DNA from 3 places in the Limnobacter sp. genome. Region 2 is predicted to be linked to each of the others. Evidence: predicted binding sites of a transcription regulator. Region 2 holds the regulator's gene; each other region holds the start of a gene.

Region 1 (7,932 bases), 500 kb from region 2:
ATTGGCCCAAATAAAAGCCCCATGTGCGGCAACAGCATTTGCCAGGATCGTCGCTTCATGGCCAAGTACATGCCCAAGCTTGAAGCGTATTTTCACTATCGAAATCTGGATGTCAGCACGCTGAAAGAATTGTGCAAGCGCTGGAACCCCACAACAGCCCGAAAATTTGTGAAAAAGACCAAACACACTGCCTTGGCCGATATTCACGAATCAATTGATGAACTTCGCTTTTACCGGGAACATTTTATTGTGGCGCCAGAGTCGAAGGCGGACACGGCAACTCCGGCAACGCCTGCGGCCTGATATCAAGGGCATTGCGCTGGCGCATCACATGGGCCAGTAACAGTGCCAAGCAGAGACTTGCCAGCAACAAGCCCCCGGCGCTGGCAATCCAGAAACCCTGCGACTTTAAGGGGTTTTGTTGCCAAACGCCCAGCCACATTCCTCCGCCAATGCCCACAAACCACAGACTGATCAGGTAAATCAACATGGGGCGAGCCGATACCCGGTAGGCACGCAGGGAGAATGAGCAGAGCGTTTGAGCAGCATCAATGAAGTGGTAGGCAATCACCCACGGCATCAAGCCCAGTGCAACTTCAATGGTTTTTGTGTCTTTGGTGTAAAACGAAATCAATTCCCGATCGAATACATACAAACCCAGGCACACAAAGGTTGCGACCAGCATGGCTGTCTCAATGCCTCGCTTCACGATGACACCGGCGTACCGGTTATGCCCCGCGCCAATTTGCTGCGAGGCCAGAACCGTGGTGGCATTGCCCAAGGACAAACACACCATGTAAGCCATTGCCGCCATATTGGACACAATTTGATGGCCGCCCAATTGATAAACATCAAAGCGTGACACCAGCAGTGCAATCACCGTGAATGAGCTGACCTCAATCAGATAAGAGCCACCAATTGGCAAGCCAAGCCGAAGAATCTGCCCAAGTCGATGCCAGTCAGGCTTCAAGCTTCGAATGGATTTGAATTCTCTGTAATGCTTGTCGAACAGCCAAATGAAGGCTGAAATACCAAGCACCAGCCACATGGTTGCCGCTGTGGCCCAGCCAAATCCGGCTGCACCCATGGCCGGTAGGCCCCACCCACCCTGCATGAACCAAATGTTCAGAGGGATTTTCAGCAACAGCATGAGCACTTGCAGTGCCACCACAATTTGTGGGCGTGAAATAGACTGGTTCAGCGCATAAAACACGCGAAACACCAAGGCTGCGGGCAAGCCCCAGGCAATGCCAAGCAGGTAGCCACGGGTGTCCTTGGCAATGTCTAAGGGCGTGTTGGTGAGCTGGAATATTGGATCAGGATTGAGCAACACGGCCATGCCAATGCTGCTCATGGTGAGTGCAAGCCACACACCTTGCACAGCGTCCTCTCCAACTTTGCGGTAGTCTCCTGCGCCGAAGTGAGCAGAACAGATGGGAGTCAGGCCAATAATGACGCCCATCAAACCCACATAAAGGCTGATGTAAATAGACGACCCCACTGCCATGGCCGCCAGCACGTCGGGTCCAGCTTGCCCGGCCATCAGGGTGTCGACAAGACCATTGCCCATCACGGCCAGTTGCCCCAGTAAAATGGGCAAGGCCTGGTTCAGCAGTGCTCTGCGTGGCCGGTTTTGGGCGAATAAAACAACATGACTGGCCATGCCAAACCTTTAACGACCGTTGCTTGTTGCCTGGTGGGTTCGCGCGTAAAGGAAGAAGAACTCGTGACGGTCCGAGTTTCGGTTGCCGGTCCAGATCAACTCCCACTGCTCTGATGCCTTGGACTCAAAATCCACTTTGATCTTCAGGCTTTGGCGGGTGTCGTCTTGTACAAGCAAGTACTCGCATTCCGCAGCTTCCTTGAATTGCCCCTTGCGAATGAAATCGACGTTGGCATGGTACTGAAGTGTGGCTCGCTGCGCATAGCCCAGATTGTAGTCACCCACACACTCCCTGCCAGCGGCTGCCTGGTGGTTCTCTACGGCGTAGGTGATTTCCTCGCCCAGCACCTTGAAGCTTTTTGCATAGTCAATTCTGGGGATCCAGAGCGTCATCATGAGCAGCCACAGCAAAATAACGCCACCAGTGGTCAATACCATGGGGCGCCATAGGGCACGGCTTCCTGAGGCGGTGCGCCAAATGATTAGCCGAACCCAGGCAATGCTGGCCAAAAAAGCCAGCGCCAGTTCAAGACCGATGACATCGGGCACATAACCAGGGGATAACTTTTCGAAGTTGGCGGCTATTTTTGCCGGGAATCCGAACGTGGCAGCAGTCCAGCCCAGCCAAACCAACACAGCTGCGAAGGTGAACCACAGCACTGCAAACCAGTCGATCAGGCTGATCAAGCCCCGTTTCATGGTTGAAAGCCCGATTGCTGCCAGCACCGAAAGGGGTGCCAACAATGGGAAATAGTTGGCTTCGTCTGCAGGATTGGTGATCAACAAAACCACGACACCAGCCACTGCGCCGGCCAAAGGAATGCGAATTGAGGGTTCGCTCAACGCCTTTCGGTAGCGCCAAATGGTCCAGCACGCCATGGGCAAAATTGGCCACAAAAACCAGGTCAGGGTTTTCAGGGTGACCACCAGTTTGGGGAAGTCGAACGATTGGCTCGGGTCCAGAATCAGGAACCTGCGTACATTCCATTCATTCCAGGCGTTCCACCACAACTCGCCGTTTTTCTGACTCATCAACCAGAAAAACCAGATTGCGAAAGGCACCGCGAACACGGCGGCTGCCCTGGTCATGCGCCGAAGCAAGCCGAAACGCAGAAAACTGTGAGTTGTCGAGCTGACAAGCAGCAGGAGCAAGAATGGCAAGCAGTGTGCCCAGCCCCGCGCAAAAAAGGCAATGGCGATGCCTGCACCCAGCATCCAGCCCGCGCCAATTGGGCGGTCGAGCGAACGCACAGCGCCCAGCAACATGATTGAAATGCCAGCCAGCTCGGCTATTTCCGGTACTTGCATATGCGATCGAACCAGCAGGCCCAGTGTGCCCAAAAAGCAGAGCACCGACGCATCCGCCACCGCGCGGGCATAATCAACGCGGGTGGGGGCTGTGCCAAGGGGGTCTTCAGGTTGCAATTCAACACGCTTGGCGAGACGGTAGGTGGTATTCCAGATGGCCCAGCCAGCCAGAATCATCCAGAACACATTGCCCAGTCGCATGGCATCGTCGAGCCAGTTGTATGGAAGGTTGATCCACAATGCGATTTTTCCGAACACCCCCGATAGCCATGCGGACAACAGCCCCCCCTCGACATAAAGGCGATCGCCAATTTGTGAAAGTGCCCATTCCGAGAAAGGCAATTGGGACAGGGTAAAGCTTTGCCCGAAGCCGGCTGCGTCGTCGGGTTTCCAGGGGGTGCGCGCAAAAAGCCCTGGCAGGACATAGAGCAAAATCAAGCCCCAGAGGAGCCTGCGCGACAAACGGGTGTTGTTGGCTGCGGTGATGACCATATTCTTATTGTGTCCGGAAAAACAAAAGGCAGCCAGTTTGCCTGAGCTGCCTTTGTATGATCACTTGCGCGAAAAATTACTTCTTGAAGCGATCGAAGCGACGACGGAATTTCTCAACGCGACCAGCGGTATCCACGATTGTGTTTTGTGCGCCAGTGTAGAAGGGGTGAGATTCAGAGCTCACGTCCAGCTTGATCAAAGGATATTCCTTGCCTTCGTGCTCGCCTGACTCGCGGCTAGGCGCTGTTGAGCGGCAAATGAATTTGAAGCCGTTGGACATGTCCACGAACAACACTTCGCGATAATTTGGGTGAATGCCATCTTTCATGAGTTTCTCCGTTGCAGCCAACCTGGCGGTTAATTGGTCAAAATGCCAATCGACAAAGCCAAATCACTTGCTGGTTAATTAGGTAACCGCAAATTATAGGGTTACATATACCTTTGGTCAAGAAAAAAACCGCCGGCAGGTTTTGGCCCGGCCGGCGGTTTTTCAAGCAGTAAAGCTTGGCAGTGGCAATTACATGCCCATGCCGCCCATACCACCCATTCCGCCCATGCCACCCATGTCAGGTGCTGAAGGCTTGTCATCCGCTGCATCAGCAACCATGCAATCGGTGGTCAACATCAACGAAGCAATTGACGCTGCGTTTTGCAATGCAGTACGGGTAACCTTGGTTGGATCCAAAACACCCATGTCAACCATGTCGCCGTACTCGCCAGTGGCTGCGTTGTAACCGTAGTTGCCTTCGCCGCCCATCACGTTGTTGGCCACAACAGATGATTCCTCACCTGCGTTGGTCACGATCATGCGCAGTGGCTCTTCCATGGCGCGCAGAACAATCTTGATGCCTGCGTCCTGGTCTGGGTTTGAACCCTTCAAGCCTTCAATCTTTGCACGAGCGCGCAGCAATGCCACACCGCCGCCTGGCACAATGCCTTCTTCCACCGCTGCGCGTGTTGCGTGCAGGGCGTCTTCAACGCGGGCCTTCTTTTCTTTCATTTCAACTTCAGTGGCTGCGCCAACCTTGATCACGGCAACACCGCCGGCCAGCTTGGCCACGCGTTCCTGCAGTTTCTCACGGTCGTAGTCAGAAGAGGTCTCTTCGATCTGGCCGCGAATCTGCTTCACACGGGCCTCAATGTTTGCGCCTTCGCCAGCACCATCGATGATGATGGTGTTTTCTTTGCCCACTTCGATGCGCTTGGCCTGGCCCAGGTGTTCCAGGGTCACGGTTTCCAGGCTCATGCCGGTTTCTTCAGCGATCACAACGCCGCCAGTCAAAATGGCGATGTCTTCCAGCATGGCTTTGCGGCGATCGCCAAAGCCAGGTGCCTTCACTGCACAAGTTTTCAAAATGCCGCGAATGTTGTTCACAACCAAAGTTGCCAAGGCTTCGCCTTCGATGTCTTCAGCAATAATCAACAGTGGGCGACCAGCTTTGGCCACTTGTTCCAATGTGGGCAGCAAGTCACGGATGTTGCTGATTTTCTTGTCGTGCAACAGCACGAATGGGTTGTCCAGCACTACAACCTGCTTTTCCTGGTTGTTGATGAAGTAGGGGCTCAGGTAGCCGCGGTCAAACTGCATGCCTTCAACCACGTCCAGTTCGTTGTCCAGGCTCTTGCCGTCTTCAACGGTAATGACGCCTTCCTTGCCAACTTTTTCCATGGCTTCGGCAATGATGTTGCCGATGGATTCGTCGCTGTTGGCAGAAATGGAGCCAACCTGCGCAATCGCCTTGGTGGTAGAGCAGGGCTTGGACAAAGCACGCAATTCAACGATTGCGGCTGTTACTGCTTTGTCGATACCGCGCTTCAAGTCCATTGGGTTCATGCCGGCGGTTACGAACTTCATGCCCTCTTTAACAATGGCTTGTGCCAGAACCGTGGCGGTTGTTGTGCCGTCACCAGCGTTGTCGGAAGTGCGTGAAGCAACTTCTTTCACCATTTGCGCGCCCATGTTTTCGAACTTGTCTTTCAGTTCGATTTCTTTGGCCACGGAAACACCGTCTTTGGTGATGGTGGGGGAGCCGAATGAACGCTCAAGTACCACGTTGCGGCCGCGTGGGCCCAAGGTTACCTTTACTGCGTTGGCCAGAATGTTCACGCCACGCACCATACGGCTGCGTGCGTCATCGCCGAAAAATACTTCTTTAGCTGCCATGATTAATCTTCCTCTTGAATTCAGTGTAATTAGGCTTCAATCACGCCCATGATGTCTTCTTCGCGCATAACCAGCACTTCCTTGCCATCTACCTTGATGGCTTGACCGGCGTATTTGCCGAACAGAACGCGCTGGCCTACTTGCACATCCATCGCGATCAGCTTGCCGCTGTCGTCGCGCTTGCCTGGGCCTACTGCAATCACTTCACCTTGATCTGGCTTCTCGGCGGCTGCTTCTGGAATCACGATGCCAGAGGCTGTAGTGCGCTCGCTCTCGAGACGCTTCACGATCACGCGATCATGCAACGGACGAATGTTCATGGATACCACTCCTAAATTTGTCTTTTAAAAAGAATTGCTTAGAGAAACTGACGGATGTGTTGTTAGCACTCAACGCCATCGAGTGCTAATAATAGGGGCGGGGGGAAGGTATTTCAAGGGGAGGGGTGAAAAAAAGTTGCCTGCAAGCGGGGCGTCAGTCACTTTTGTTTACACTAGAGGTCGATTTAATCTTGCATCCCAAAGAATGAACAAAGCCAAGTCAGTTTTTATTGTCCTGTTTCTCATCCTGATCAACCTCAGTTTGCTGCACGTGGCCACCATGAGTTGGCATAGCCCACTGGGGCCCGGCTGGATCGGTGTCTTTGTATTGGCCTTACCCAATTTTTATTTGTTCGTGTGGATGTTCATGAGACGCAGGGCGCGTACGTCCCGCAACCTCCATTTCCTTATGGCCAGCAATTTGATGGGCATTGCGTTGGTGCTTACCGATCCTGCAATGGAATCCGATCCGTGGCCACTTGTGATTGGAAATTTGATTTTCTTTGGCAGCATTGCCTATATTTTCTGGTATTCCAATTTGGGCGAGCGTAGTAATGCAGAGCTAAAAGAAGGTGAAAAATTACCTGTGTTTCAGCTTCAAACATTGGAGGGGGAGAGTTTTTCGAGTGAGCAATTCAAAGGCTCGGCCTGGCTTCTCATGTTCTACCGAGGTAACTGGTGCCCCTTGTGCATGACACAAATTGGCGAAGTGGCCGGGCGCTATATTGAGCTTGATCGCTTGGGTGTGAAAGTCGCGTTGATCAGCCCGCAGCCCGAATCGAAAACCCAGGAACTGGCCAAGCGCTTTAAAGTACCCATGAAATTTTTTGTTGATACCGAATTCAAGGCCAGCAAGAAACTGAAGTTGATGCATGAAAACGGTGTGCCGTTTGGCATGAATTGGCTGGGGAATGGCGAAGACACGGTACTGCCCACGGTGTTGATCATCAACAAACACGGTCGAATTGTGTATTCAGACCAAACTTCAAATTACCGGGTTCGGCCCGAGCCCGAGCAATTTCTGGAAGTGGCACGCCAAAAGCTGGTTGGCGCCGAGTCCTGATTCTTAACGTGAGCCGCTGGGTGTCGCGGCAGCTTGTTCAGCAGCAGCCTTGCGAATGCTGCTGATCAACTCTTTGCTGATTCGGCTTTCCATGCGACGGTGAACAGGTTCAAGTGCCTTGCGCCACAACTCGATTTCAGCACTGCTCAGAATTGTAACTTTGGTGTTCTTCGATTCCTTTACTTTGTTCAAAGCCTGGGTATTGAGTTTTTCCGCCTCGTCATCGTTTTTGCGTGTGGCATCGACCATGCATTTTTCCAGTGTGGTGCGTATGTCTGCAGGCAAGCTATTCCAGAATTTGCGGTTCACAATCACGGCATAGCCCAGGTAGCCGTGGTTGGTTACGGCAACGTATTTCTGAACTTCATGCATTTTCTTCGAATAAAGATTGGAAGGCGGGTTTTCAGTGCCATCTACCAAACCCGTTTCCAGTGCGGTGTGCACATCTGAAAACGCCAGCGGAATGGGTGTAGCGCCCAGCGCTTCCATTTGGGCCTCCAGCACTCGGGACGGTTGAATGCGCATTCGTTTGCCTTTCAAATCCTCTGGCAGGCGCAGTGGTGTATTTGCACTCATCACCTTAAAACCGTTGTCCCAGTACGCGAGCCCCAAAATTCCACGGTCTTCAAGCTGAGCCAGAAGCTGTCGTCCAATGTCGCCCTGGGTTACGGTTTTAAGAACCTGGCGGTTCGGGAAAATGTATGGCAGGTCAAATACCTCGAAATCACGCATGCCCAATTGCCCAAATTTGGCCAGTGAAGGCGCCAGCATTTGCACCGCACCCAACTGAAGAGCCTCGAGTTCTTCTCGGTCCTTGTACAGTGAAGAATTTGGGTAAACCTCTACCTTTACTCGTCCGCGGGTGCGTTCTTCAGCAAGCCTCTTGAATTCCAGTGCCGCAATCCCCTTGGGTGTGTTTTCA
Region 2 (7,932 bases):
GCGCGTGGCCTCGGTGATTATCTGTCCACCCAGCATTCTTGCAATTTCTTCTACCCGTGCCTTGGCTTCCAGTTGCACAATTTTCGAGCGTGTTGTTTGCGCTGAAATGTCTTTGCTGACCTGGAAGTGATTGTGGCCTTGTGCTGCCACCTGGGGCAAATGGGTAACACACAGCACCTGTTTGTTTTTGGCCAAAAGGCGCAGGTAGCGCCCCACGGTTTCAGCCACCGCACCGCCAATGCCGCTGTCCACTTCATCAAAAATCAAAGTAGGAACGGGGGTGCTTTCAACAGTGTTGACGGTAATCGCCAGGCTGATTCGCGCCAGTTCACCACCCGATGCGACTTTTTGGATGGCTTGGGGTGTCACGCCAGGGTGCCCGGCCACGCGGAACTCGATTTGGTCACTGCCCTTGGGGGAGGGTTCGCCCTTGGCGACATCCACCACAAAAACACCCCCTTGCATACTCAGTGTTTGCATCGATTCTGTAACCCGTGTGGACAGGGTTTGCGCTGCGTTTTTGCGTGCTTTATTTAATTCGTTGGCCAGTTTTTCATAGGCTTGGCGGGCTGCATTGAGTTCTTTCTGAAGCTTTTCAAGATCGAAACCTTCTTCGAGTCCTTTGATCTCTGCTTGAACACTTTCCATTTCAGTGTGCAGTGTTTCCGGTTGAATGCGTAGTTTCCTTGCCGTTTCATGCCAAAGCGACATGCGTGCTTCGACTTCGGCCAAGGTGTCTGGATCAAGATCGCTGTGTTTCAAGTAGTGGCCCAAATCGTAGCTGGCCTCTCGAACCAGTATTTCGCCTTCGGATAGCGTTTTCACTACGCCCTCAAGAGCCGGGTCGCGGGTACTTAAGTGGCTTAGTTTTTCGATTATGTGGGTAAGTTGGTCGAGCAGGGCATTTTCATTTTGTGACAGCACGTCACTTGCATGTTGGGTGCCCTCGATCAATTCTGCGCCATGGCTTAAACGGTCAAAATCGCTGCTTAGAACTTCCCATTCGCCTGCTTTTGGGGCTACTTTGCTTAACGAGTCTAGTTTCCATTGCAGGTTTTCGATGCGTGCGGCCCTGTCTTCCTGACTACTCTGAGCTTGCTTCAGCGCCTTTTCCGCATTTTTCAACACAGAATAAGTTTGCGCGGTGGCCTGAACCAGGGCGCTGTGCTGACCGAAGTCATCGAGCAGGCGAAGTTGCTCACCCGGCTTAGCCAGCGTTTGAAAAGCATGTTGACCATGAATGTCGATCAAGGTTTCGGACAACTCTTTCAGTGTGCTGGCAGGCACGGGTGTGCCATTGATATAAGCCTTGGATCGGCCATTCGATTCAATGGCACGTCGCAAGTGCATTTCGCCCTCGCTGCAGTCAATCGATTGCTCATCGAGAATGGCTTTGGCGGCGGGGTTAATCTCGAACACCGCAGTGATATTGGCGCGCTCACAACCTTCGCGAACCTGTGATGCATCAGCACGCGCGCCCAGGCAAAGCGACAGGGCATCAATCAAAATTGATTTGCCAGCGCCGGTTTCACCAGACAGCACAGACATGCCTGGTTCAAAGTGCAAGTCGAGTTTGTCGACGATAACGAAATCCTGAATGGTCAAACTACTTAGCATGGCCGCTGTCTCTAAGTCCTCGAGTTTTGTGGGGGGCTTCTGTGGGGCTTGCACTCCAGTGCAGTTTTTGCCTCAACATTGCAAAATAATCATAGCGTGCCGGGTGCAAAAGCCGGATGGGGTGTGGTGACACCTTAATCCGAATTTGGTCACCTACTTTTGCTCGACCGTTGAACTGCATGTCAAAGTGCACGCCGGTTTGCTTGCCGCCCGTCACAATGATGTCAATTGTGCTGTGTTGGGGCAGGGCAATGGGGCGATTGGTCAGCGCATGCGGAGCCACCGGCACAATCAGCAGGCCAGCGAGGCTAGGGTGAAGTATGGGGCCATCGGCTGAAAGTGCATACGCAGTTGAGCCTGTTGGCGTCGAGATAATCAGTCCGTCTGCGCGCAAGTCGTACATAAACGTGCCGTCTACCTCTACACGCAGCTCAACCATGCCGCCCACAATGCCACGGCTGATCACAATGTCGTTCAGGGCAATGTGATTCTCAACGACTTTGCCTTGCCTTAAAATTTGACCCTCAAGGTAGGCGCGGTTTTCTGACACAGACTGCCCGTTGATGGTGTCAATCAATGTGGGGTCGATATCGTCCAGGCGAATGTCAGTGAGAAAACCCAGGCGTCCTTGATTAATTCCAATCAAGGGAATGTTGGAATCGGCCAGTTCTCGGGCCGTGCCCAAAAAAGTGCCGTCACCGCCAATAATGACTGCAATTTTTGCTTTTTTCTTGATCAGGGACAAATTCGCAAATTCGAAATTGGCTTGATCATATTCAGGCTTCGAGTTTTTTGACGAACTTCCACTTAACATGGAATCGCAAACCAGTACGTGGAATGCATTGGCGGCCAGCAAGTCAACAACGCTTCGCCAAATGGCCTGTTTTGGGGAGGCGCCATGTTTGGCAAACACAGCAATGCACATCCCTTTCTGTTTCGGCATTCTTGATTCCCTGTTTTTGTCGTAAAGTGAAGCCTGAGACCCAATCGTATCGCAACACGCATTTGAAGTGACATTGATGATAGACGAACGCGCCCGTTCCATATTGAAAACATTGGTTGAAAGGTACATCACAGAGGGCATACCGGTGGGTTCAAGGGCTTTGTCCAAGTACTCCACACTGGATTTGAGTCCTGCAACCATTCGCAATGTGATGGCGGATCTCGAGGAATTGCGCCTGGTGGTCTCGCCACACACTTCGGCAGGCCGAATGCCCACGCCGCAGGGTTACCGTATGTTTGTGGATTCTTTACTCACGGTAAAACCCTTGGCGATCGATGTTCAAACCGCTTTGAGTGGTGGTATCCAGCGTGAGGACCCCAACCGCGTTCTGAACAAGGCGGTGAATTTGCTGTCCAGCCTTTCGTCGTTTGCCGGGGTTATTACCGCACCGAGAAAAGCGGCACTGTTTCGTCATGTTGAATTTTTGAGTTTGTCTGATCGAAAGGTGTTGCTAATTATCGTGACGCCCGATGGGGATGTGCAAAACCGTATCCTGATTGTTGAAAAGCCTTACACCCAAAGCGAATTGACCATGGCTGCGAACTTTTTCAACCAGCATTTCGCGGGTTTGAGTTTCCAGCAGGCCAAACAAAGGTTGTCGGAAGAGTTGCATCAAATTAGCCAGGACATCAGCAAGTTGATGCAGGCTGCGGTGAATGCAGGTACGGAAGCTGAGGAAAGTCAGTCTGACGGGGTCTTGCTTTCTGGCGAACGCAAGTTGTTGGACGTGTCGGATTTATCGACCAATATGGAAAGGCTGAAAAAGATGTTCGGTGTGTTTGAACAGCGAACATCCTTGCTGCGTCTACTTGAAAGTTCAAACCGCGCTGAGGGAGTGCAAATTTTCATCGGTGGCGATTCAAGCCTGGTGCCGATGGAGGAAATGAGTGTGATTTCAGCGCCTTACCATGTCAATGGTGAGGTGGTGGGCACCTTGGGGGTGATCGGCCCGACACGCATGGCCTACGAACGATTGATTCCGATTGTGGACATCACATCGAAGCTGGTGTCATCGGCTTTGTCGGATCCAGAGTAGGGCGAGCCACCCCGACAGCCAGCTTTGGGTATACTTTCAGGCTTGATGTTCAATAGGTAGTACCCATGCGCACCGAAGCCCCATTTCGTCACGGCACGCCCCAGAAAACAGCGGTTTTACTCGTCAACCTAGGCACCCCGGACAACGCAGACACGCCGTCCCTGCGTCGCTACTTGAAAGAGTTTTTATCAGACCCGCGCGTGGTTGAGATTCCCAGGTTGATCTGGTGGATTATTTTGAACTGCATTATTTTGCAGCTTCGCCCCAAGAAATCAGCGGCCAAATACGCCACCGTGTGGACCGATGAAGGTTCGCCGCTGCTGGCGATCGGCAAGCGCCAAGTGAAAGTTCTGAGCGAGGCATTCAAGGCTCGACGCTGGGACGTTCGGGTTGATTTGGCCATGCGTTACGGCAATCCCTCTGTGGCAAGCCGAATGGATCAGCTTCGCAAAGACGGCTACGACCGGGTGCTGGTGTTTCCTTTGTATCCTCAGTATGCGGCGGCCACCACAGCTTCGGTATTCGACGCCGTATTCGATTGGGCCAAGCCCGTGCGCAATATCCCCGAATTGCGATTGGTAAAGCACTACCATGACCACCCCGCTTATATTCATGCCCTTGCTGAAAGCGTGCGCAAACACTGGCTAGCCAATGGCAAACCCAATTTTGATCAGGGCGATGTGTTGCTGTTCAGCTTTCATGGTGTGCCAGAAATGACTTTGCTGAAAGGCGACCCCTATCACTGCGAATGTTATAAAACCGCACGGTTGCTCGGTGAAGAATTGGGGCTGGAAAAAGGCAATTACCGGGTTACCTTTCAAAGCCGGTTTGGCAAAGCCAAGTGGCTTGAGCCCTACACCGACAAAACTTTGCAAGCCTTGGGGCAGGCCGGTACCAAGCGAATCGATGTAATGTGCCCCGGCTTCATGGCCGATTGCCTTGAAACACTTGAGGAAATTAACCAGGAAGGCCGCGAAGATTTTCAGCATGCTGGTGGTGGCGAGTTTCATTACATCGCCTGCCTGAACGACAGTGATCTGTCTGCAGCCATGTTGTCGGAAATCACTGCGCAACACATGCAAGGCTGGCCTGTGGACATGGGTTACGAAGAATCCATGGCGCAAGAGCTTGCCGAGAGCCGCAAACTGGCTTTGGAGATGGGTGCTCAATAATCCCTATTGGGAAAATGGTAAATATTGCTGCTTGGGGGCTTGAAATTCGCGTTCAAGTCCCCATTTGTCGAACAGAGTAGGGGTGACAGGTAAAGACTTGTCGCCTCTTTTGAATTTTAATGGAGGAAAAGACATGTCAGAGCCCACTGGAAAGCCGACCACAGACGAGCAAGCGTCTGCCCAGGCCCCAGAAGGTCAGCAGCACGGCGCGCAGACCCAAAATGAAACCGAGCAGGTGGTACAACAAGAAGCGCCCCAAGACGAAATATCAGTTTTGAAGGCTGCTTTGGAGAATGCGCACCTTGAAGTTGAGAAGTCCAAAGAGGTTTACCTTCGCTTGGCCGCTGACATGGAAAACCTTCGTCGCCGCACGCAAGAAGACGTCGCCAAAGCGCACAAGTACGCTATCGAGTCGTTTGCAGAATCATTGGTGCCAGTTCGCGACAGTCTCGAAATGGCCTTGGCTGTTGAAAATCAAACCCCCGAAGCTCTGAAAGATGGCGTGGCCGCAACTTTGCGCCAACTCGAGGCTGCTTTTGAGCGCGGCAAAATCGTGGCGTTGAACCCAATCGGCGAAAAATTCAACCCCAATCAGCACCAGGCAGTGGCCATGGTTCCGGGCAGTTCAGTTGAGCCGGCCGTGGAGCCTAACCATGTGGTTGCGGTGTTGCAAAAGGGCTATTTGATTAATGACCGCGTGCTGCGCCCGGCCTTGGTCTCAGTTGCACAATAAGTTGCGCAATAAATTTTACAAAGTGGGTTGAAAAACCCCTTGAACTGAAGGGCTTTAGCCCCATATCAGGCTTAACAGAACATTACTGAATTTAGAAATCACGGAGAAATTCATGGGAAAGATTATTGGCATTGACTTGGGTACCACCAATTCTTGCGTAGCAGTATTTGAAGGCGGTGGCTACAAAGTCATCGAAAACTCGGAAGGTGCGCGTACAACCCCTTCCATCATCGCCTACATGGAAGACGGCGAAATTCTGGTGGGTGCGCCTGCCAAGCGCCAAGCTGTGACCAACCCAAAGAACACTCTGTACGCGGTGAAGCGTTTGATTGGCCGCAAATTTGAAGATGCAGAAGTGCAGAAAGACATCGACATGATGCCTTTCACCATCATGAAAGCCGACAATGGCGATGCATGGGTTGGTGTACGTGACCAAAAACTGGCGCCCCCACAGGTGTCAGCAGAAGTGTTGCGCAAAATGAAGAAAACCGCTGAAGATTACCTGGGCGAAGAAGTGACTGAGGCTGTAATTACCGTGCCTGCTTACTTCAACGACAGCCAGCGCCAAGCCACCAAAGATGCAGGCCGTATTGCAGGCCTGGATGTAAAGCGCATTATCAACGAACCCACTGCCGCTGCCTTGGCTTTCGGTATGGACAAGGCAGAGAAGGGCGATCGCAAGATTGCCGTGTATGACTTGGGCGGCGGTACATTCGACGTGTCCATTATCGAAATTGCTGACATCGACGGTGAAAAGCAATTTGAAGTGTTGTCGACCAACGGTGACACATTCCTGGGCGGTGAAGACTTCGACCAACGCATTATTGACCACATCATCGACGAGTTCAAAAAGAACAACGGTGTTGATTTGTCCAAAGATCCAATCGCTTTGCAGCGCATTAAGGCTGCGGCCGAGCGCGCGAAGATCGAGCTGTCTTCTTCACAGCAAACAGAGATCAACGAGCCCTACATTGCGATGGCCAATGGCGCCCCTGTGCACCTGACCACCAAGTTGAGCCGCTCCAAGCTGGAAGCGCTGGTTGAAGACCTGATTACCCGCACTGTTGAGCCCATGAAAATGGCCTTGAAAGACGCTGGTGTGTCCACCTCGCAAATTGATGACATTATTTTGGTGGGCGGTATGACCCGCATGCCAAAAGTTCAGGAAGCAGTGAAGAACTTCTTTGGCAAAGAACCGCGCAAAGATGTGAACCCCGATGAAGCTGTGGCTGCCGGCGCAGCAATTCAGGGTTCCGTGCTGAGTGGTGATCGCAAAGACGTGCTGTTGTTGGATGTGTCGCCGTTGTCCTTGGGTATTGAAACCATGGGCGGCGTGATGACCAAGATGATCGAGAAAAATACGACCATCCCGACCAAGTTCAGCCAGGTATTTTCGACTGCCGATGACAATCAGCCTGCCGTGACCATCAAGGTGTTTCAGGGTGAGCGCCAAATGGCGAACGACAACAAGAGCTTGGGCGAATTCAACCTGGAAGGTATTCCACCCGCACCACGCGGTGTGCCACAAATTGAAGTGACCTTTGACATTGATGCAAACGGTATTTTGCACGTGTCTGCAAAAGACAAAGGCACTGGCAAAGAAAACAAGATTGTGATCAAGGCCAACTCGGGTTTGTCTGAGGACGAAATCCAGAAAATGGTGAAAGATGCCGAAGCCAATGCGGCCGACGATGCCAAGCGCCGTGAACTGGCTGAAGCCAAGAACCAGGCCGATGCGCTGGTGCACAGCACCCGCAAGAGCCTGGGTGAGTATGGCGACAAGCTGGAAGCGGGCGAGAAGGAAAAAATTGAAGCGGCATGCAAGGCTTTGGAAGAGGCAGCCAAGGGCGAAGACAAAGACGCCATTGATGCCCGTACCAAAGAGTTGGCCGAATCAGCCCAGAAACTGGGTGAGAAAATGTACGCCGACATGCAAGCCCAGCAAGCTGCAGAAGGTGCCGCTGCCGGTGCCAACCCAGGTGATGCTGAGCAGCAGTCTTCTTCCAAGAAAGATGATGCAGACGATGTAGTGGATGCTGACTTCAAGGAAGTGAAAGACAAGTAATGTGGGTTGCGGGGCGCCTTGCGGGGCCTCGCTTGAAACCAAGGGCACACTGGCTGGCTGCAAATTTTGCGGTTTTTCAGTGAAGCCCTTTTTGTACGAATAAAAGCAGTGTTTAACAAACCGCTGCATGAATTGAGACTGACATGGCAAAACGGGACTTCTACGAGATTTTGGGTGTACAAAAAAATGCCACAGACGATGAGCTGAAAAAAGCCTATCGGAAAATGGCCATGAAGTATCACCCTGACCGCAACCCCGATAGCAAGGATGCTGAGGCCAAATTTAAAGAAGCCAAAGAAGCCTATG
Region 3 (7,932 bases), 1.0 Mb from region 2:
CATTGGCGCCGTGGTGGTTACCGGTATTTTGGGTGTTCTCGCGTTTGCCCTGTGGCGCAACCCGGGCACCAAGCCTTTGGCCATTAAAGTGGCGGCGGTGCTGACTTTGCAAATTGCCATGGGTATTGGTAACGTGGTGTTTCAATTGCCTTTGTGGTTGGCCGTGGCGCACAATGGGGGCGCCGCGCTGTTGCTGGTCACCCTGATCTTGGTAAACTATCGGGTTGCGGGCAATCGCCATCGAATTTCATAAGGCCCAACATGCCATCAGCTCCACCCAAAGCAGACAAAGCCAAAACCGTGAGCAGTTTTGCTCACGTGGCCAAACAGTACTGGACATTGACCAAGCCACGTGTGGTGGCCTTGATCGTATTCTGTGCGGTAATTGGCATGTTTTTGGCAACCCCCAGTTTGCCCAATGTCCAGGTTCTTATTGCTGGCACCTTGGGTATTTGGCTGGTGGCTGGTGCTGCGGCTGCGTTCAATTGCCTGGTCGAGCAGCAAATTGATGCCAAAATGGCGCGCACGCGTGCCCGCCCTTTGCCACGGGGTGAACTGAATTCTGTCCAAACGCTGGTCTTCTCCAGCATGGTTGGCGGCGTGGGTGTGTGGATTTTGTATGTGTTCGTGAACCCGCTCACCATGTGGCTTACCTTGGCCACCTTCGTGGGTTACGCAATCATTTATACCCTGTTGCTGAAACCCAATACCCCTCAAAATATCGTGATCGGTGGCGCATCGGGTGCCATGCCGCCGGTGTTGGGTTGGGCTGCGGTTACCAACAGTGTGTCTGCCGAGGCACTGGTTTTATTCCTGATTATTTTTGTGTGGACCCCGCCACACTTCTGGGCGCTCGCCCTGTACCGCACGCAAGAATACGCGCGCGCGGGCCTGCCCATGTTGCCGGTAACCCATGGCGCTGCATTCACACAGTTCCATGTGTTTTTGTACACCATCATGCTGGCAGCCACCACGTTGATTCCCTTTGCCATGAAAATGAGCGGCCTGATATACCTGATCAGCGCGGTCGTGCTGAATGCAATTTTCATTGGGTATGGCTACAAGATCTGGAAAAACTACAGCGATGCCTTGGCCAAAAAGGCATTTACGTATTCCATCGCCTATCTGGCGTTTTTGTTCGCGGCCTTGTTGGTCGATCACTATGTAACGGTGTAAGCAGTATGCGCAGTGTATTCAAGCAGTTTCAGCAGGTAAGCAAGGTGTTGGTTTTTGGCGCAGTGGCGCTACTGGCCGCCTGCAATACGGGCCCCGCCACTTTCACGAATACCGACATTACGGGTTCATCCCTGGTGGCCAACTTCAAGCTGAAAGACCTATCGGGCACTGAACGCACCATGGAAAGTTACAAGGGCAAGGTGGTGGCCATGTTTTTCGGCTACACCCATTGTCCCGATGTGTGCCCCATTACCATGCAGCAATGGAGCTAGGTGAAGGCCAAACTGGGCGAAAAGGGAGACAACTTGCAGGTGTTGTTTGTGTCTGTTGATCCCGAGCGCGATACACCCGAACTGTTGAAAAAATATGTGCCCCAGTTTGATCCTTCGTTCGATGCGCTGACCGCCGAGTCATCTGAAGAATTAAAGCCTTTGCTGGCTGGCCTGCGTGTGTTCGCTGGAAAAGTGGAAGGCAGTACGCCAGACAATTACCTGATGGACCACACCTCGGCCAGTTATGTGTTTGACCAGCAAGGTCGTGCCCGTTTGCTGGTTCGTCACAATGCCGACTCCGCGCCTGTGGTCAGCGACGTTGAGCAAATTCTCGACGGCAAGTAACTAATCCTTTCGTGCGGTAATTACACTGCAGCTTAGTTGCGTCAGCTTCAGTGTGAGTTCTTTCTCAAATTGGGCAATTGTGCGCCGCTTGTTTTGTGGCTGCGCGCCAGCCTGTTTCGACATCACGGTGTCTTCATCAACACTGAAGATCACTTCCCATTCCAGCAAAAGTGGTTCATCTTCTGTCGCGTTGTTGAGCAAGGCAATGACGGGTCTGCCTTCGAATAACTCGTTCTGAATCAATTCAAGTGTGGTTTGCACGGTGTTGCCCGCATACCAGTTGGCATTCAACTCTGCCTTGCGCAGTGCTTTAAGCAGTTGGGCCGGTGAAGTGCCCATGGTGCCGCTGAGTAGGTCGGGGCATGCTGCCCACCGCATTATTTCGAGAATATATAGGTCGTTTTGGGGATGGCCGTGCCGGTCTTTGGGTATGTGATTCCAGCCAATTTGATGGTGGTGAAGTACCATGCCTATCGCACAAGGTCCGCTTGCGCGCTCAATGCCTTCCGGTGCCGAAAATTCATAAAACGGGCTTAGGTCAAACTTGGCTTGTGCCTGGAGTTCGCGTGGGGCCTTTGTACCGACAATGGGTTTGGCTTCAGAAAAATCAATCTCGAAGCGCGTGTTGCCGTTCATAAAAACACATGTCCTTTGCTGCTTGACTCAACCCACATCTTATTCAGGGAATGTACGGATTCATGCCGTGCATAGTTCTATGCACAAAGCTTATTCCGTTGTGCAGAACAGAGGCTCGAACTTACTCGGTGGGCAGGTTGGGGGTGTTGCTGGTTTGCAAAGGTGCAGGCAGGCTGCCCAAAGGGGAAGGGGCGCCCAAGGTGGAAAGCAGGCCATCCAAGGCGTCAGTCACGGGGCTCAATACTGCGTCGAGTGGGCCGGCTTCTGGCTCGGGCTCAGGCTCGGGTTCAGGCTCCGGGTTTGTGTTGGGCGGTGGGTTGCTGGCACTATTGCCTGGGTCGTTGTTGTTGCCCGATTCGGCGCTGCTGGTGGTGTCAGTGGTACTCGTGTTGTTGTCTTCGTTGTCGCTGTATATGGCGGCAGTGGCACCCAAAAATACAAGGCTTTCCAGCACGGGGTAGCCAGTGGAGTCACCGCCTTCGGCACTTGTGTCAAACAGGCCGAACAGGTCAGGCGTGTCCGTGGTGCTTGCAGCATTCTCGGGCGGTTGGCTTTCAAAATACACGCCTTGGCCGTACAGGTCGGTGGCAATCCACTGCGGTACCTGGTCCAGTGCAACCACTTCAAGATTGAATGTTGCGGCCGCACCATTTTCAATCACCAATGCGTCTTTTACACCAGTGAATTGAATAATTGCTTTGCTGGCAGGGTCGCTGACCACGCGGTCGCCCGGCAATAACATCATGCCGGGTTGCGCGGGCAGGAAAAAACCATCCCGAACCAACTGCACATTGCCGTTGACCTCGGTAATTTTTGCCTGTTGTTCAATGGACGTGGTTGCTGCGTTCATGAGCACTAAGCGTAATTGTAGGGGCCACCCACTTCAAGGGCTTTTCCAAAACTGGGCATGGCATGTATGCGTTTCACGTAGGCCGCAATTTTGGGCATACTTTTAATGCTGTCCGCCCGGCTCATTGCAGCTTCAAGCGGAAAACTCATCATGAAGTCAGCACCCGTCATCTCGCTGCCGCAAAACCACTCATTCTTGGTCAACACGCTTTCAATGTAGGCGAACTGCTTTTCAAGATTGGGGTTGATGAAATTGCTTTTAACCTGCTTGGAAATGCCGCGCGCTATTGGCAGCACGATCGGCTTGAGCAATGCGGGTACCGGCGCGTTTTCAATTTTGTTGAACACCAGCGTCATGACCAGCGGTGGCATGGCTGTGCCCTCTGCAAAGTGCATCCAGTAGGTGTAATCGCGGTGTGCCTGTGTGCCAGCTTCGGGGCGCAATTTGCCGCCTGCCTTGTCGATCAGGTATTCCACAATGGCACCGCTTTCTGCCACGGTAATGTCGCCATCGGTAATCACGGGCGATTTCCCCAAGGGGTGAATCTTCAGCAGTTCAGGCGGGGCCAGGTAGGTTTTTGCATCACGCGCATAGCGCGTTACCTTGTAGGGCAGGCCAAGTTCTTCAAGCAACCAGATAATTCGTTGCGAGCGTGAGTGTTCCAGGTGGTGTACTTCGATCATGGTCATAAAAAAGGGCTTGTTGCCAAGCCCTTAGTGTAGGTTAGTTTTCACCCGAAATGATTACTGCTTTGTTTTAAACCTCACCGTGTTCGTACTTCAACAAGGCCGTTTTCATTTTTTTCATGGCCTGGGTTTCAATTTGGCGCACCCGTTCAGCCGATACGCCCAGCTCGGCGGCCAGATCATGCAGGGTTTTGGCGTTGTTGCCAGCCAACCAGCGGCTGGAAATAATGCGTTGGCTGCGTTCGTCCAGACTGGCCAGTGCCAGGTCCAGCCCTTCACTGTGCAGGCGTTCCATGTTGGCGCCTTCCAGCACTTCGGTGGGTTCGGCACCCTCGGCGGCCAAATAACGCACAGGGTTGTAGCTGTTTTCCTCGCTGTCTGCGTCTACAACAGGGTCCAGGCTGAATTCATGGCCCGCCATGCGGCGTTCCATGTCGTACACGTCTGCAGGGCGTACATTCAGCTCACTGGCCACCTCGTTGATTTGGTCGGGTGACAGGGTTTGGCCGTACTTCTTGAAGCTGTTCAGGTTGAAAAACAGCTTGCGGTGCGCTTTGGTGGTGATCATTTTCACCATGCGCCAGTTACGGATAATGTATTCGTGAATTTCGGCCTTGATCCAATGCAGGGCAAAGCTGACCAGGCGCACACCACGCGACGAGTCGAATCGCTTTACAGCCTTCATCAAACCGATATTGCCTTCCTGAATCAGGTCAGCATGGGGCAAACCATAGCCCAGGTACTGGCGTGCTACGGCAACCACCAGGCGCAGGTGGCTAAGCACCAGGCGGCGGGCAGCTTCCAGGTCGTTGTCGCGCTGCAGGCGTTCGCCCAACTCCACTTCTTCCTCTTGCGTCAGCATGGGAATTTGGTGGGTGGCGGAAATGTAAGCATCCAGGTTGCCAAGCGGGCCACGGGCGACCAACGCCCATGGGTCGCGCACAGCAAGGCTGTTGCCCATGGCGCGGGTGTTAGCAAGAGTTAACGCAGTGGTCATGATTGCGGTTTTCTCCGAATTAATGAACCAATTTCCAGTTAATTTTAGCACTCCTTGCTACAGAGTGCTAATCGCCCGGAAAGTTCACGAACAGCTGGCTTGACCTGACAGAAACTTTAAAGCACATTGGTATGGCGTCGGTGACCGGTGTGAGCCTTGGGCAATGCAACTATTTTTGGGTGGTACAGCTGTGCAATCTTTTGGACTGATGCTATTGCTAGTCTGCGTTTCTGCCTGTGCTGCGAGTACGCCACGCACAGCGCAGCAAATCTGCGCAAGCACGGAGGCCGGTGCAATGGGCCAGCTGGAATGTGAATTCAAGACGATGGTGTTTGAAGTGAAAACCGAGATCAAGGAGTTCAAGATTCTCGGCGAGGTGCATCAAATCAAGAAAATCGAACTGGTCGATCCCGATGGGGCTCGCATGAAGCTCACCGAGCTGGCAAAGAAGTATGTCGAATTTAAAACGATCCGGATCTTGATGCCGGGGACCATGGTCACCATGGAGTACCTGGAGGATCGCATTAACTTTCAGTTCGATGAGCAGGGCATGCCAAAAAGTGTGACACGTGGATGACAAAAAATCACTGCGCACCTGGGGCATTAATTTGAAGTAATAGTTGAAGCAGGGGTTGTAATGAAGTACTCGGCAATTCTCGGTGTTGCAATGGTGACATTCAGCGCCTACGCACTTTCTGTTGATGTGTTGGCGCAAACAGTCAAGACGAAATCCAAAACGATAGCAACTGAAAGCGTAGACGCCGCAAGGCCACTTGTGCCCGAAGAAAAGATTCTTTTTCTCGAGCTGGCAGACGAGAGCTTGCGGGTTCTTCCCAATGAGGCAAGTCAACCTTTGGTTAAAAAGGTATTGGCTGATACAAAAATCAATGCTGCAGTGGGCGGGCGACTACTCAAAAGATTCTGGGTGGTTAATGCAAAGGACATGCGTACTACGGCAGACCGGGCTCAAGTTCTCAAGCTGCTTCGCGCAAACTCTTCGGTGCGTTCGGTGTCCGAGAACCGAATTTACAAGCCTTTTATTTTCAATGACCCGGGATATCCCAATCAAAAAAATCTATACACCGGCGCGAATCAGACATCGAGCCCTGTGTACGACTCTGAATTTGTAAAGCTGCTGGAGCGCACGCCATCTAGCGCAGAGTCGATGGTTCGGGTTGCCGTTCTCGACACGGGTATTGCACCAGCCCCAGATTTAAATAATCAGTTTGATGTCGAAGCGAATTTTGTGGAAGGTGTTGATTACGATTTCAACAATGAGCGCTTTGTCAGCAACAGTGCACTATTTGCCGATGCAACCGAACCCGCCACATCTGGCGCAAATGGCGGTGAGCCTTTTTATCACGGCAGTAAAGTTCAATCGCTGATTAATGCAGCGGCTGACAACAGCAGCGGAATCGTTGGAATGGACCGTGAGCTTAGGGTCAGTCAAATTCGCGTGTTGAGTGACAGCGGCGGGGACTCCGTCAGCGTCATGTTCGGCGTGCTGTGGTCAGTTGGCCTGTACGACAGGTTTGTGGTTGAGTCGGGCGAAGATCCAAACTTTGAGTTTTTTGCGCGTTTGCCCCCCAACAACAATCCGGCCAATGTGGTTAACCTGTCATTGGGGGGCAATGCAAGCTGTTCCTCTTTTGAGCAGGCTGCCATTGATTTTGTATTGAACAACAGCAGTACCTTGATCGTAGCTGCCGCTGGCAACAGCGCGCTGTACGGTGAACAAGTGCCTTTCGCGCCAGCCAATTGCAACGGTGTCATTTCGGTGGGCGCATCAACCACACGTTTTGGCGATGCGTCATACGGCAATGTAAGCCCCGCGTTGATTACGTCTACATTGGGTGGCGAACCCAGTGTGGGAGACAACCTGCCTGTGACCGAGCCCAGCATTCTAAGGTCCATGAATGGCGTCAGTTTCGCATCAGGAACCAGCTTTTCAACCGCGTTGGTCAGTGGTGTTCTGGCGACCGCGCTTCGACTGGGTCTCAGTGAAGGGGTCACCTCCGCCAGCCTCATTCAAGCGCTGAAGGACACCGGCCATGAGTTTCAGGATCCTGAATCCTACTGCGTTCAAATTAGCGATCCCGTGAGTAATCCGCGACCCTGCGGCACCATTCTGAATACATCAGCATTTCTGTTGGCGGTGACTGGTGTTGACATTAGTGGCACAACAACTTCACCACCGGCGTCCGACGAAGTTGTTGAGCCTGCGCCGGACGAGGACACCTCAAGCAACCAGCCCATTAGCGATGGTGGTGAACTGCCCAGTGAACCAGAGGAATCCAACCCAACAGAAACAGCCAGTTTTCAGTTCTCTGGCACAGTCAATAACGTCGATGCGTCTTCAATTGGTCTGGTGGCCAATGATCCCGCTGTGGATCCCTCAAGCTACTCTGTGTCGTTTGCACGGGATAGCAGTAGTTTTGTGATCAACCTCTCAATTCCGGGTGTTTATCGTTTGAGCTTCGAGGCGGATCGGGTGAGCGAAAGCTCGGAAGTTCAAGCGGCCTCTGCGGGTCAAACACTTTTTGTGAGCGACGTGACTCTGGACTCGGACTCTCGCCAAATTACCGCAACTGACCCGATGGCTCAGGAAACTGCGGATGGTTCGCCTTCCTCTGGAACCACCGCATCATCAGGCGGTGGGGGCGGCGGTGGCGCAATTAACCTAATGGGCTTGCTGGGCATGTTACTGCTGCTGGGCATCGCGAAATTTAGCGGGCCCCAGAAACTTCAACTTTGAACTCCTGTACCGCAATGTGGTGATTTGATTTTCGTGCATTTTGAATTCTTTACATAACTAAACATTTCATTTAATAATCGCACGAATAATTCGCATAAAAATTATAAATATCGCCACGTTGATAGCCGTACTTTTAGGGATAGGGGTTTGAAGAATTTATTGATACTGGAGGATCATCCGACTTCGGCCATGGTCGTTGAAGAAATTATTGGTGC

Evidence for each region. The regulator HrcA, encoded in region 2, represses chaperone genes, less so after heat shock. The targets are predictions, from matches to a motif close to TTAGCACTCNNNNNNNNNGAGTGCTAA.
Region 1: a site for HrcA is predicted at 6,010-6,036, ahead of P0D43_RS06900 (co-chaperone GroES). Genes of this name have one in related genera too.
Region 3: a site for HrcA is predicted at 5,007-5,033, ahead of rpoH (RNA polymerase sigma factor RpoH). Genes of this name have one in related genera too.

Annotation. Positions count from the first base shown of each region.
Region 1 is NZ_CP121330.1:1,435,335-1,443,266, forward strand. It holds gene orn (oligoribonuclease) at 1-303, shown strand, start outside; gene P0D43_RS06880 (MATE family efflux transporter) at 245-1,663, opposite strand; gene P0D43_RS06885 (hypothetical protein) at 1,673-3,463, opposite strand; gene P0D43_RS06890 (type B 50S ribosomal protein L31) at 3,540-3,791, opposite strand; gene groL (chaperonin GroEL) at 3,981-5,627, opposite strand; gene P0D43_RS06900 (co-chaperone GroES) at 5,657-5,947, opposite strand; gene P0D43_RS06905 (peroxiredoxin family protein) at 6,153-7,010, shown strand; gene P0D43_RS06910 (TRAP transporter substrate-binding protein) at 7,014-7,932, opposite strand, start outside.
Region 2 is NZ_CP121330.1:1,936,939-1,944,870, forward strand. It holds gene recN (DNA repair protein RecN) at 1-1,617, opposite strand, end outside; gene P0D43_RS09305 (NAD(+)/NADH kinase) at 1,607-2,560, opposite strand; gene hrcA (heat-inducible transcriptional repressor HrcA) at 2,640-3,656, shown strand; gene hemH (ferrochelatase) at 3,722-4,828, shown strand; gene grpE (nucleotide exchange factor GrpE) at 4,962-5,561, shown strand; gene dnaK (molecular chaperone DnaK) at 5,674-7,626, shown strand; gene dnaJ (molecular chaperone DnaJ) at 7,770-7,932, shown strand, end outside.
Region 3 is NZ_CP121330.1:911,959-919,890, forward strand. It holds gene P0D43_RS04385 (heme A synthase) at 1-253, shown strand, start outside; gene cyoE (heme o synthase) at 262-1,176, shown strand; partial or broken gene P0D43_RS04395 (SCO family protein) at 1,182-1,793, shown strand; gene P0D43_RS04400 (hypothetical protein) at 1,794-2,429, opposite strand; gene P0D43_RS04405 (hypothetical protein) at 2,551-3,279, opposite strand; gene P0D43_RS04410 (glutathione S-transferase) at 3,285-3,962, opposite strand; gene rpoH (RNA polymerase sigma factor RpoH) at 4,036-4,962, opposite strand; gene P0D43_RS04420 (I78 family peptidase inhibitor) at 5,171-5,539, shown strand; gene P0D43_RS04425 (S8 family serine peptidase) at 5,600-7,717, shown strand; gene P0D43_RS04430 (LuxR C-terminal-related transcriptional regulator) at 7,865-7,932, shown strand, end outside.